4 regions of the Sodalis sp. RH24 genome follow, and region 1 is predicted to be linked to each of the others. Evidence: predicted binding sites of a transcription regulator. Region 1 holds the regulator's gene; each other region holds the start of a gene.

Region 1 (3,148 bases):
GCAAATCATCTTCAGCTTATCCTGCTGGGCTTCCTCGAGGGTGGTCGCCTGTTTCCAGTAGCCGCAGGAATATTGCATATAGGGATCGAGCATCTTTTCAAACAGATCGTTACCCAAATCGTAATGTTCTTTGCCCACGATCCAGGCCCGCTTTCGCGACTGGAGGTTCATCAGCCGGGCGGCGGCAATGCGTAAGGTATCTTTTAAATGATGCGGAAGTTTATTCTCCAGACCCGCCCTGAGAACACGCTGGAAAAAAATGTCCAGCCGCTCACACTCCCACCAGCCATCCATGTAACTCTCGCCCAATCCCAAAGATCCATCCTGCAATACGCGCTTAAAAAATCCCGGATTCTTGATTCGGATATCAAATGGTCTTGAACCATTGAGTTCAATACCGGCTTCAGAGAGCAATTCATGGACGATACGGTACCAATCATTATCATGAAAGCTCAGGTCTTCAACGCACGAGGAACTCATAGCTTCTCCATCACCTTTCTTCTGCAGTGCCCCGTCAGGAAAAGCACTCACCATGCCTGCGGGCTTTATAAGAATCCACGGTTATCCGTGGTGTCTGAAGTATCACCATCAACAGAGGAATATAAAGTAAACCTTAGACTGCGACTTAGCCGGGCGCTTTATAAAAGGGTGATGTCATGTTGGAAAACACGACATACTTTTATACAAATTTATTAGACAACTCGTTATAATTGTTAACGATATTGAGTATAAGCCTGCATTTTAATTTAGACAATAGCTAACGCGCTAATGTATTTCCCATTATAACTTAATGATTTCTCGCTGAAACAATAACTCTTTGCACAGAGATCATTATATGAAAAATCTTGTGTCCGAGGCGGACGGCGCTTTACATAGCAACAGACCCTGGAGGCGCCAGCCCGTTGCCCGGGCCTGGCGCGTGGCCTTAAGCGGGGAAGGGACCGTCTGCGACCGAACGGCGTTCAATCAGCGACGGATGGACTTCGATGGTTTTGGCGTTCTCGCGTTTGCTGGTAATCCTATCGAGCAGCATGGTAAGCGCCGCCTCGCCCAAATCCTCTTTAGGCTGATGGATGGTGGTCAGCGCCGGGCTGAAAAAGCACGAATTGCGCACGTTGTCGTAGCCGATGATAGAAATATCCTCGGGTACGCTCAGGCCCATTTCATTAATGGCGCACAGTGCGCCCATGGCCATAATGTCGCCGCCGCAGAAGACCGCGGTGGGACGCGGCGTTTGCGCCAGGATTTGTTTCATCGCCAGGTAGCCGGATTCAGGCTCGAAATTGCCTTGCACAATCCAGCGGTCGTTTAACGGGATGCCGGCCTCCGCCATGGCATGCAGATAGCCGCGGTGGCGGCCGCCGCCGGTGTTGCGCGCCAGCTGTCCGGGAATGGCGCCGATGGCGCGATGGCCGCGTTTAAGCAAATATTGCGTCGCCATATAACCGCCGGCAAAGGCGTTATCGATAATGGTGTCGGTAAAATCACGGCGGGCCTCACCCCAATCCATGACCACCATGGGGATATGCTGATATTCCTCAAGCATATCCAGCAGCGTTTCGGGATACTCGGCGCACATCACCAGCAGGCCGTCGACGCGCTTTTGCGCCAGCATCGCCAGATAGGCGCGCTGTTTTTCGAGATCATTGTGCGAATTGCACAATATCAGGGTATAACCGCGAGCAAAGCAATGGTGCTCAATCGCCTCGATAATTTCGGCGAAATAGGGCGCCTCGCTGGTGCTGGCGAGCAGGCCGATGGACTTGGTGCGATTGACCTTCAGGCTGCGCGCCACGGCGCTGGGTGAATAATGCAGTTGTTTAATGGCGTCCAGCACGGCAATTTGAGTGTCTTGCGCAACAAAACGGGTTTTATTGATCACATGCGAAACGGTGGTTGTCGATACATTAGCGCGTTTTGCCACATCTTTAATGGTTGCCATGCCTTTGATACTCCCGTACGCCCTGGCTGGAATAATGTCTGTCGAAGGCGCAAGCACTTTCCGACGCTGTGGAATTAACCGTTAATTTTCGTTCATCCCGCGCCAAAGTGAAAGTGTTAAATGTGGCGGCTACAGGTTGGGAGCAAGCTTTTTCATCGCTGTTATGGCAAACTGACGATAACTGCTCTGCGGGCCGGTGGATAAGGCCGGCGCCCTGGTTTACGTTAAGGAGATAGAATGGACAGCGATTTAAAAATGTCGTTACTGACCACGGTGTTCTCGCTGCTGGTGATTATTGTCTTCAGCTTTACCGCCGTCATGAACTGACACCCTCTCGGTTCAGATATAAAAAAGAGGAGCCTTGGCTCCTCTTTTTTTTCCGGCGCGCCTTCAGCGGATATTTTTCGGCGTGACCACCCGGCGGGCGCCCACGTAATGATCCTGCCAATAATCCTCACTCAGATAGCTGATACGGATATCGCTGCCGGTGCGGGGCGACTGGATAAAGCGACCATTGCCAAGATAGACGCCGACGTGATCCGCCGCGCCGCGATTGGAAATATGGAAAAAGACCAGGTCGCCGCTTTCCAACTCGTCTTTCTTAACCGGCGCTGCGTCGCGCAGGTGGTACATTTCGTTGGCGGTGCGCGGCATATGGATGCGTACCACATCCTTGTAGGCATAATAAATCAGGCCGCTGCAGTCAAAGCCGGTATTAGGCGACATGCCGCCCCAACGGTAAGGCTTGCCCATTTGGGAGAGGAGTTTATTCATGGCGGTAAGCTTGGCGGTCTGGTAGCGTTTCTTATGGCTCTCGCTCATCTTTATCGGCTGATCGTTGGCCACCAGTTCTACCGCCGCCTGATCTTTTATCATCCGGTGCCGGCCGTAACCTTTTTTATAGCCTTTTTTCGGCGGAGTGAAGGAGGCTATTTTTTTCGTCGCCGTGGTTTTTGATGCCTTGGCAAGAGGGGAGGTTTTGCTTTTCTTCGCGCCGGTTTTCACCACCGCGGGTTCCAAAGGCCGTTTCACGCCGGCTTTTTCATGCGCCGGTTCCGGCGATTTTTTAATGCTGGCTTTTTCACTGACGGCGGGCGCGCTGGCGACAGGTTTGCTTTTCTTGGCTATTTTTACCGGTTTGCGTTTGCGCCGGTCACCGGTTTTTGCCGCCGCTGCCTGGAATTTGCGCTGATCGGCATTGACGCC
Region 2 (3,148 bases), 2.6 Mb from region 1:
GGCGACTTTTTGCTGGTTGCCACCGGACAGCAGGCCGATAGGCTGCTCCATCGACGGCGTTTTGATATTAAATAAACGGATAAAATCCCCGACAGCCACCCGCTCGTCGGCGTGTTTCAGCCAACCGGCCTGATGGCTAAAATAGCGCAGGGCGGTTAAAGTCATGTTTTCCTTTACCGACATGCCCAGCACCAGTCCGTCGCGCTTGCGATCCTCGGAAATATAGACAATGCCGTTGGCAAGCCCGTCCTGGGGCGACCTGGCGACCACGGCGCGTCCGTCGAGCGTCACGCTGCCGCCGGTGCGCCTGGCGGCGCCATAGAGGGTTTTCATCAGTTCGGTACGGCCGGCGCCCATCAGCCCGGCGCAGCCCAGGATTTCCCCCTGGCGCAGGGAGAAACTGACGTCATGCACCCCGGGGCCCGACAGGTGGCTGACCAGCAGGCGCTCCTCGCCCGGACGCTGCGTGACGCGCGGATACTGTTCCTCCAGGCGGCGGCCCACCATCATTTCAATCAGCCTGTCTTCCTGCAGCTCGTTTACCGGCCGTTCGGCAATAAACTGCCCGTCGCGCATCACCGTGACATCGTCGCAGATCTCGAAAATTTCCTTTAGCCGATGGGAGATATAGACAATGCCGCACCCCTGCTGCTTCAGTTCGTTTATCACACTGAACAGCGATGCCGTTTCCGTATCGGTTAACGCATCGGTGGGCTCGTCCATGATGATCACCTGCGACTTAAAGCTGATTACCTTGGCGATTTCCACCATCTGCTGATCGCCAATCGATAATTCCCCCACCAACCGGTGGCTGCTATAGGCCAGGTTCAGGCGGCCCAGGAGTCGGTCCGCTTCGCGATACATCCGCTTCCAGTCGATGCCGCCGATACGGTTAAGGAATTCGCGCCCCAGGAAGATATTTTCGGCGATCGTCAGTTCAGGGATCAGGTTAAGTTCCTGATGGATGATACCGATACCGGCCTCCTGCGACGCCTTGGGGCCGCTGAAGGCAACTTCCTTTCCCATAAATATGAGCGTACCGGCATCCTTGCTGTAAATCCCGGTCAACACCTTCATCATGGTGGATTTACCGGCGCCGTTCTCCCCCACCAGCGCCATCACGCGGCCGGGATACACGGTCAGCGCCGCGCCGGAAAGCGCTTTGACGCCCGGAAACGACTTGTCTATCCCGCTCAGTTGCAGTAAGGGTTGCATAAATGCCTCAGAAGGTGACGCCGGAGCAGAGGATAACGTTGGCGAAGGGCGAGCACTCCCCGCTGCGAATAACGGCCCGGCTGTGGGCGGTCTGCGCTTTGAATGCCTGATGGCTGATATAGTCGATGACGATGGTATTGCCCTGCGCTTGCTCCAGCTGGGACAGCCCGGCCAGCAACGCCTGGTGCAGCGCGGGATTATGGGCGGCCATTTCGCTGGCGATTATCGCCCTTTCCACCTGCATCTCACTGGCCACGACGTCGAACACCTGTAAAAAGCCCGGCACGCCCTGGGTCAACGCCAGATCGATCCTGGCGGCTGTCGCGGGTATGGGCAACCCGGCATCGGCAATGACGATTTCATCGGTATGCCCCAAGCGGGAAATCAACGCGGAAACCTCGGCGTTGAGCAGTAATCCTTTTTTCATTGGCTGATCCTCCCAGCGAAACGTTTCGCTGGGCTGAAAATAATCACAAACGGGCCAGGCCACAAGCGGGAAACATCAAAAATGTGATCGCCATCGAAACGTTTCGCTGGACCAGGCGGCACGGCGGCGGCTGGCGTGACCACCGGCGCGTTGTTCATTATCGCCGGATAAAGAGCGGCCGCATCCTTGCCATGGCCTCAGGACGCCATCTTTTGTTTGATCTCATAAATCACATCGTCCCATCTTTCTTCGCCACGCATGTTTAGACTGTGTTTATAGTCGTTGCCGCTGCGAAAAAAATCTTTTTTAATATCAATGATATCAATGGGGAAAAACATTTCACTTTCTGCATCCCACAACATATTCGCCCCATGGAGATCAGCGTGTATCATATTGACATTATTTAGTTTTTCCAGCATATCGACAAAGCGTTCAACTGCATCGTGCGGCAGGGAGCCCTCGGGAAGTGAATCTAACGTTATGCCGGGAATTTTGTACATTCTGTTATAAAAATTACCATCATTATCAGCAAATACCTTTGCCGATTCCGGGCCATAATATAAACGAAAGCTTTCAGCCTCCTTTTCCGCCAACATTTCAATATCTATATCGGCGTCGCCATCCGGATGTGGGCGCATCATCTTGATATACCAATTGGGATCCTGGCCATCCTGGAAAACGATACCGTAATCACCTTCACCAATCTGCGTACCGAGCAGGAGTTCAAGGTTAACGGATTCGTCATCGGGATCAAACACAGGCACTTTCCGCCCTTGCGCCGGCGCCACATTGACGGCGCTTTCATCAATTTTAAACCGTTTTGCCCAGGGAGGAATTTCACTAAACTGTTCAATATGCAAGGCAAACGAATATTCGTTAAACAGTCCCTCCTGGGGGAAATGGTATTGAGACAGCAGTGTTTTGGCCTGTTCAAGGTCGAACCCATCCAGGTCCTTGAGAATATCCACAGCATGCTTACGCGGCCTGAGTCCCCCCCGGCCGCTCATGCCAATCTTAAGGAGATCGTTAATCCTTTCCCTAAAATTTTCGACATGAAATTTATTTTTCTTGAAGCGAAGGTTGATTTTTCGATGATTATTCATCAGAAAAAACTTGTATGCGGTTTGCGGATATCTTTTCACTTTAAAATATTTATTTTTAATTTTCAGATATGAATTATTATTTATATCCCAGCGCAGGCCAAGCTTATCAGGCGTGGACAAATCGAACGCGTTGACGCTCTCCCCGACAATATCCTTGGCAATGGCGCGTCGCAGCGTTTTGGCGACATGGATTGACGTCGGCGCTTCAAACAACCAGCGGCGACCGTCAAACTCGACGGGATGGCCGCGCCGGCCAGGCATAGCCCGATTAAAAATTTCATATTTAAGGCCTCTTTTGGGCACTACCGCCGCGCGCACAGGCACTAATTCTCCCTTCAGCTCAACCACCCTCATTATGACATTATCACCCATAGCCATTGTGTCTTTTGACCTGACTTCAATA
Region 3 (3,148 bases), 2.6 Mb from region 1:
CGTCATAGCCACGATCACGCCTTTGCCGGCGGCCAGGCCGTCCGCTTTGATAACAATGGGCGCGCCTTTGCTGCGCACGTAGGCCAGCGCCTGGTCGATATCGGTAAAGTTACCGTATTCCGCGCTGGGGATATGGTGGCGGGCCAGGAAATCCTTGGTAAACGCCTTCGAGCCTTCCAACTGCGCCGCCGCTTTGGTCGGGCCGAATACCGGCAGGCCGGCTGAGCGGAACGCATCCACCACGCCCATCACCAGCGGCGCTTCGGGGCCGACGATGGTCAGGCCGATGGCGTGGCTTTGGGCGAAGGCGACCAGCGCCGGGATATCGGTCGGGCCGATGTCGACGTTTTCAAGCGCCGGTTCGAGGGCGGTGCCGGCATTGCCGGGCGCTACATAGACTTTATCCGCCAGCGGCGATTGGGCGGCCTTCCAGGCCAGGGCATGCTCGCGGCCGCCGTTCCCGATAATTAAGATATTCATTGGTCGCTCCTGGGCTTAGTGGCGGAAATGACGCATATCGGTAAAGATCATGGCGATGCCATGTTCGTTGGCCGCGGCAATGACTTCGTCATCGCGAATGGAACCGCCGGGCTGGATCACGCAGCTGATGCCGACCGCCGCCGCCGCGTCAATTCCGTCGCGAAACGGGAAAAACGCATCGGAGGCCATGGCCGAGCCGCGCACGTCCAGCCCTTCGTCCGCCGCCTTGATGCCGGCGATTTTCGCCGAATAAACGCGGCTCATCTGGCCCGCCCCGATACCAATGGTCATGTTATCGCGGGCATAAACGATGGCGTTGGATTTAACGAATTTAGCCACTTTCCAGCAAAAAAGCGCGTCGCGCAGCTCGCTTGCGGTCGGCCGGCGTTCGGTGACGATGCGCAGATCCGCCTCGCCGACCATGCCTAAGTCGCGATCCTGTACCAACAGGCCGCCGTTAACCCGCTTGAAGTCCAGCGCCGGCACCCGGGACGACCAGACGCCGCTGGCCAGTACCCGGACATTTTGCTTGGCGGCAAGGATGGCCAGGGCGTCGTCGTTAACGGACGGCGCGATAATCACTTCCACGAACTGGCGGCTGATAATGGCTTGCGCGGCGGCGGCGTCAAGAGGGCGGTTAAAGGCGATAATGCCGCCAAACGCCGAGGTGGGATCGGTTTTATAGGCGCGCTCATATGCCTCGAGCAACGCGCCGCCGGTGGCAACGCCGCAAGGATTGGCATGCTTGACAATCACGCAGGCCGGCTCGGCGAATTCCTTTACGCACTCCAGGGCGGCGTCGGTATCGGCGATATTGTTATAGGATAGCGCCTTGCCCTGCAACTGCCGCGCGGTGGCGACCGAGGCTTCCCGCACCGGCTCTTCTATATAGAAGGCGGCCAGCTGATGGCTGTTTTCTCCGTAGCGCATATCCTGTTTTTTGATAAAGTTCAGGTTAAGGGTGCGTGGGAAACGTCCGGCGGGTACGGTGGTATCGCCGTGATAGGCCGGTACCTGGCTGCCGAAGTAGTTGGCGATCATGCTGTCGTAGGCGGCGGTATGCTCAAAGGCCTTGATGGCCAGATCAAAACGGGTCGCCAGCGTCAGCGAGCCGTTATGCGCATCCAGCTCGGCAATGATCCCGGCGTAATCGCCGCTGTTAACCACGATCGCCACGTCTTTATGATTCTTGGCGGCGGAGCGCACCATGGTAGGCCCGCCGATATCGATATTCTCCACCGCTTCCTCGCGGGTACAGCCTTCACGCGCCACTGTGCTGGCAAACGGATAAAGATTAACCACCACCATATCGATGGGGTCGATATGGTGCTGTTGCATAATTGCATCGTCCTGGCCGCGTCGCCCCAGAATGCCGCCATGGACCTTGGGATGCAGGGTTTTCACCCGTCCATCCATCATTTCTGGAAAACCGGTGTAATCGGAAACCTCGGTCACCGGCAGCCCTGCCTCCGCCAGCAGCCGCGCGGTGCCGCCGGTGGAGAGCAGCGTGATGCCGCGTTGCGATAATGACTGAGCGAATTCTACGATACCGGCTTTGTCAGACACACTGAGCAAGGCGCGGCGAACAGGACGTGGTTGTTGCATGGTCAATTTATCCCTTGATTGGATAGCTTTAATAAAAAACTGGTATCAAGCGGCGGTTTTTTACTGAAAAAAGCCGCCGCTTGATAAAATACGCGAGCCGATAAAATTTGCGTGAATTGTAGCGAAAACGATTGCGCGATGCTCGGCAATTTTTGCCTGCGGCAATCATCTGTGGATAAGTTTGTGCAAAAGAGGGTATAAACCCCGGTATTGCTGTGGAATGCAGCAAACAGTTCGGATTGGGCAAATTAGCTGTTGCGGCTTCGGTTGAAATCCCTATAATGCGCCTCCATCGACCGGCACCGTGCAGCACATCGCAGGGTAGCGGAAACGAGTCAGAAGACAGGCCGAACGGGCTTGACACTGAAAGAGGAAAGCGTAACATACGCCACCTCGCGCCAGACTGATTACAGCGGCGCACTGCTCTTTAACAATTTATCAGACAATCTGTGTGGGCACTCACAAGACCGTATCGAAACACAAAATACCAAGTCTTGAAGAGTGAACAAACAGTTAATTCATAAGATTAACAGTATGACAATCTTTGAGCATCAAGCTTTTAATTGAAGAGTTTGATCATGGCTCAGATTGAACGCTGGCGGCAGGCCTAACACATGCAAGTCGAGCGGCAGCGGAAAGTAGCTTGCTACTTTGCCGGCGAGCGGCGGACGGGTGAGTAATGTCTGGGGATCTGCCTGATGGTGGGGGATAACTACTGGAAACGGTAGCTAATACCGCATAACGTCGCAAGACCAAAGTGGGGGACCTTCGGGCCTCACGCCATCGGATGAACCCAGATGGGATTAGCTAGTAGGTGAGGTAATGGCTCACCTAGGCGACGATCCCTAGCTGGTCTGAGAGGATGACCAGCCACACTGGAACTGAGACACGGTCCAGACTCCTACGGGAGGCAGCAGTGGGGAATATTGCACAATGGGCGCAAGCCTGATGCAGCCATGCCGCGTGTGTGAAGAAGGCCTTCGGGTTGTAAAGCACTTTCAGCGGGGAGGAAGGCGATAAGGTTAATAACCTTGTTGATTGACGTTACCCGCAGAAGAAGCAC
Region 4 (3,148 bases), 1.2 Mb from region 1:
ATACGCACAAATTCAGCCTTGGTGCGCAGCTCGTCGATAGTAGCACAGCCGGTCAGGCCCATACAGGAGCGCAGCCCGCCCATTTGCTGGTGGACGATTTCCTTCAGGCGGCCTTTATACGCCACCCGGCCTTCGATACCTTCCGGCACCAGCTTGTCGGCAGCGTTGTCGGTCTGGAAATAGCGATCGGAGGAACCTTTGGACATGGCGCCAAGCGACCCCATGCCGCGGTAGGATTTAAACGAACGGCCCTGGTAGAGCTCGATTTCACCGGGGGATTCCTCGGTGCCGGCCAGGAGCGACCCGACCATGACGCAGGAGGCGCCGGCGGCGATGGCCTTGGCGATATCGCCGGAGAAGCGGATACCGCCGTCGGCGATAACCGGGATGCCGGTGCCTTCCAGCGCTTCCACCGCATCGGAAATGGCGGTGATTTGCGGCACGCCCACGCCGGTGACGATACGGGTGGTGCAGATGGAGCCGGGACCGATGCCCACTTTAACCGCGCTGACGCCGGCCTCGACCAGCGCGATGGCGCCGGCGCCGGTAGCGATATTGCCGCCGATAATCTGCAGGTCGGGATATTTGGCGCGGGTGGCGCGGATACGTTCCAATACGCCCTCGGAATGGCCGTGGGAGGAATCGATCAGCAATACGTCGACGCCGGCGGCGACCAGCGCGTCGATACGCTCTTCGTTACCGGCGCCGGCGCCTACCGCCGCGCCTACCCGCAGGCGGCCGTGCTCGTCCTTGCAGGCGTTGGGCTTGCGCTCCGCTTTCTGGAAATCCTTGACGGTAATCATGCCGAGCAGATGGAAATGCGCATCCACCACCAGCGCTTTTTCCACGCGCTTTTCATGCATTTTCTGCAGCACGACTTCGCGCGCCTCGCCTTCTTTTACCGTGACCAGGCGCTCTTTCGGCGTCATGACCGCGGTAACCGGCTGGGACAGGTCGGTGACAAAACGCACGTCGCGGCCGGTGATAATGCCCACCAGCTCGTTGTCGCCGGTGACCACCGGGTAGCCGGCAAAACCGTTACGGGCGGTCAGTTCCTTTACCTGGGATAAGGTGGTGGCGGGAGTAACGGTCTTGGGATCGGTGACCACGCCGCTTTCGTGTTTTTTCACCCGGCTGACTTCTTCGGCCTGGCGTTCGATGGACATATTTTTATGGATAAAACCAATGCCGCCTTCCTGGGCCAGGGCGATAGCCAGGGGCGCTTCAGTCACGGTATCCATGGCGGCGGAGAGCAGCGGAATATTCAGGCGTATTTTTTTAGTCAGTTGCGTGCCGAGTTCGGCCGTGTTGGGTAACACCGTGGAATGTGCAGGTAACAGGAGGAGATCGTCGAACGTTAGAGCTTCTTTTGCGATACGTAACATAGCAATATCTCACCAGGATGAATGTATAAAATATTGCCGTGGCATTATACAGAACGTAACCGGTTGCCTCCAGCACTTTTTAAAAAAAATGCTTGATCTGCGCTGAGCGATAAGTAATATCAATCGATTAACCCTTATTTATAGAAGTTGATCTGGCTCACATGTCTTCACCGCCCACCGCTTTGATTTTTACCGTCTCCCGTCTTAACCAGACGGTGCGCGAACTGCTGGAAGGCGAAATGGGCCAGGTCTGGCTGACCGGCGAAATCTCCAACTTCTCGCAGCCCGCCTCCGGCCACTGGTATTTTACGCTGAAGGACGATCGCGCCCAAGTGCGTTGCGCGATGTTTCGCAACAGCAACCGGCGGGTAACCTTCCTGCCGCGCAACGGCCAGCAGGTGCTGGTGCGGGCGGCGCTGACGCTGTACGAACCGCGCGGCGAATACCAGTTGGTAACCGAAAGCATGCAGCCCGCCGGCGACGGCCTGCTGCAACAGCAATTCGAGCAGCTTAAGCAGCGCCTGTCCGCCGAAGGTCTTTTTGACAGCATCCATAAGCAGCCTTTGCCCAGCCCGGCCCGCCGGGTCGGCGTGATCACCTCCGCCAGCGGCGCGGCGCTGCATGATATCCTCAATATTCTGCGGCGCCGGGATCCCTCGTTGCCGGTGGTGATTTATCCCACCCAGGTGCAGGGCCAGGACGCGCCGGCGCAGATCGTGCGCGCCATCGAGGCCGCCAACCGGCGCGGCGAGTGCGACGTGCTGATCGTGGGCCGCGGCGGCGGTTCGCTTGAAGATCTCTGGGGCTTTAACGATGAGCGGGTGGCGCGGGCGATTTTTGCCAGCCGCCTGCCGGTGGTGAGCGCGGTCGGCCATGAAACCGATGTCACCATCGCCGATTTTGTCGCCGACCTGCGCGCCCCTACCCCTTCGGCGGCGGCGGAGCTGGTCAGCCGCAATCAGCTGGAGCTGGCGCGGCAATTACAGTCCCAGCAGCAGCGCCTGGAAATGGCGATGGACTATTTTATGGCACAGCGCCAGCAGGTCCTGACCCGGATGCAGCACCGCCTGCAGCAACAGCATCCGCACCTGCGCCTGGCGCGCCAGCAAACGGCGCTGATAAAACTGCGCCGCCGGCTGGACGACAGCCTGCAGGGGCAGTTGCGCCAGGCGCGCTTACGCCAGGAGCGTTTGCTTCAGCGCCTGGGCCAGCGGGCGCCGCTGCCGCGCATTAATCACGCGCAGCAGCGCTTACAGTCTTTAGGCTACCGGCTGCGGCAGGCGATCGGCGGCCGCTTGAACCAGCAGGGGCACATACAGGCGCTGCGCTACCGGCTGGCGCAGGGCATCACCCGGCAGTTAAGCGGGGAGCAGCGGACCTTCGGCATGCTGTGCTCCCAGCTGGAAGCGGTCAGCCCGCTGAAAACGCTGGCGCGCGGGTTCAGCGTTACCACCGATACCAGGGGGGCGCTGGTCAAACGGGCCCGGCAGGTGAAGGCGGGGGATATCCTGTCAACACGTCTGGAAGACGGGCGGGTGGAAAGCCAGGTGCTGAGCGTCACGCCCGCCGCGGCGAAATCCGCGCGGCGCGCCAAAGACGCCGGATAACGCCCGGGGCCGGCGCCGTACGCCTGATTAATTCTGATTACCGCGCGCGGAGGCCAGGCGGGCAAAAGCGTTATAGCCCGCGCCAATCACCAGCAATGCGCAGGTGCCGAAAAACACCGGCCGCATACCAAAATGCCCGCCGATAAACCCGCCCAG

Evidence for each region. The regulator PurR, encoded in region 1, represses purine synthesis genes. The targets are predictions, from matches to a motif close to CANGCAAACGTTTGCNTG.
Region 2: the regulator PurR is predicted to act here: its motif matches at 1,656-1,673, upstream of rbsD (D-ribose pyranase).
Region 3: the regulator PurR is predicted to act here: its motif matches at 2,206-2,223, upstream of purH (bifunctional phosphoribosylaminoimidazolecarboxamide formyltransferase/IMP cyclohydrolase).
Region 4: the regulator PurR is predicted to act here: its motif matches at 1,438-1,455, upstream of guaB (IMP dehydrogenase).

The regions. Positions count from the first base shown of each region.
Region 1 is NZ_CP178729.1:743,084-746,231, forward strand. Features, by position in the region: gene cfa (cyclopropane fatty acyl phospholipid synthase) at 1-480, opposite strand, end outside; gene purR (HTH-type transcriptional repressor PurR) at 926-1,942, opposite strand; gene ACL2XG_RS03340 (YnhF family membrane protein) at 2,180-2,269, shown strand; gene ACL2XG_RS03345 (NlpC/P60 family protein) at 2,333-3,148, opposite strand, start outside.
Region 2 is NZ_CP178729.1:3,390,770-3,393,917, forward strand. Features, by position in the region: gene rbsA (ribose ABC transporter ATP-binding protein RbsA) at 1-1,215, opposite strand, end outside; gene rbsD (D-ribose pyranase) at 1,223-1,642, opposite strand; gene ACL2XG_RS15395 (hypothetical protein) at 1,840-3,148, opposite strand, start outside.
Region 3 is NZ_CP178729.1:3,298,146-3,301,293, reverse strand. Features, by position in the region: gene purD (phosphoribosylamine--glycine ligase) at 1-480, opposite strand, end outside; gene purH (bifunctional phosphoribosylaminoimidazolecarboxamide formyltransferase/IMP cyclohydrolase) at 496-2,085, opposite strand; rRNA gene ACL2XG_RS14970 (16S ribosomal RNA) at 2,646-3,148, shown strand, end outside.
Region 4 is NZ_CP178729.1:5,035,094-5,038,241, reverse strand. Features, by position in the region: gene guaB (IMP dehydrogenase) at 1-1,385, opposite strand, end outside; gene xseA (exodeoxyribonuclease VII large subunit) at 1,547-2,992, shown strand; gene ACL2XG_RS22885 (MFS transporter) at 3,020-3,148, opposite strand, start outside.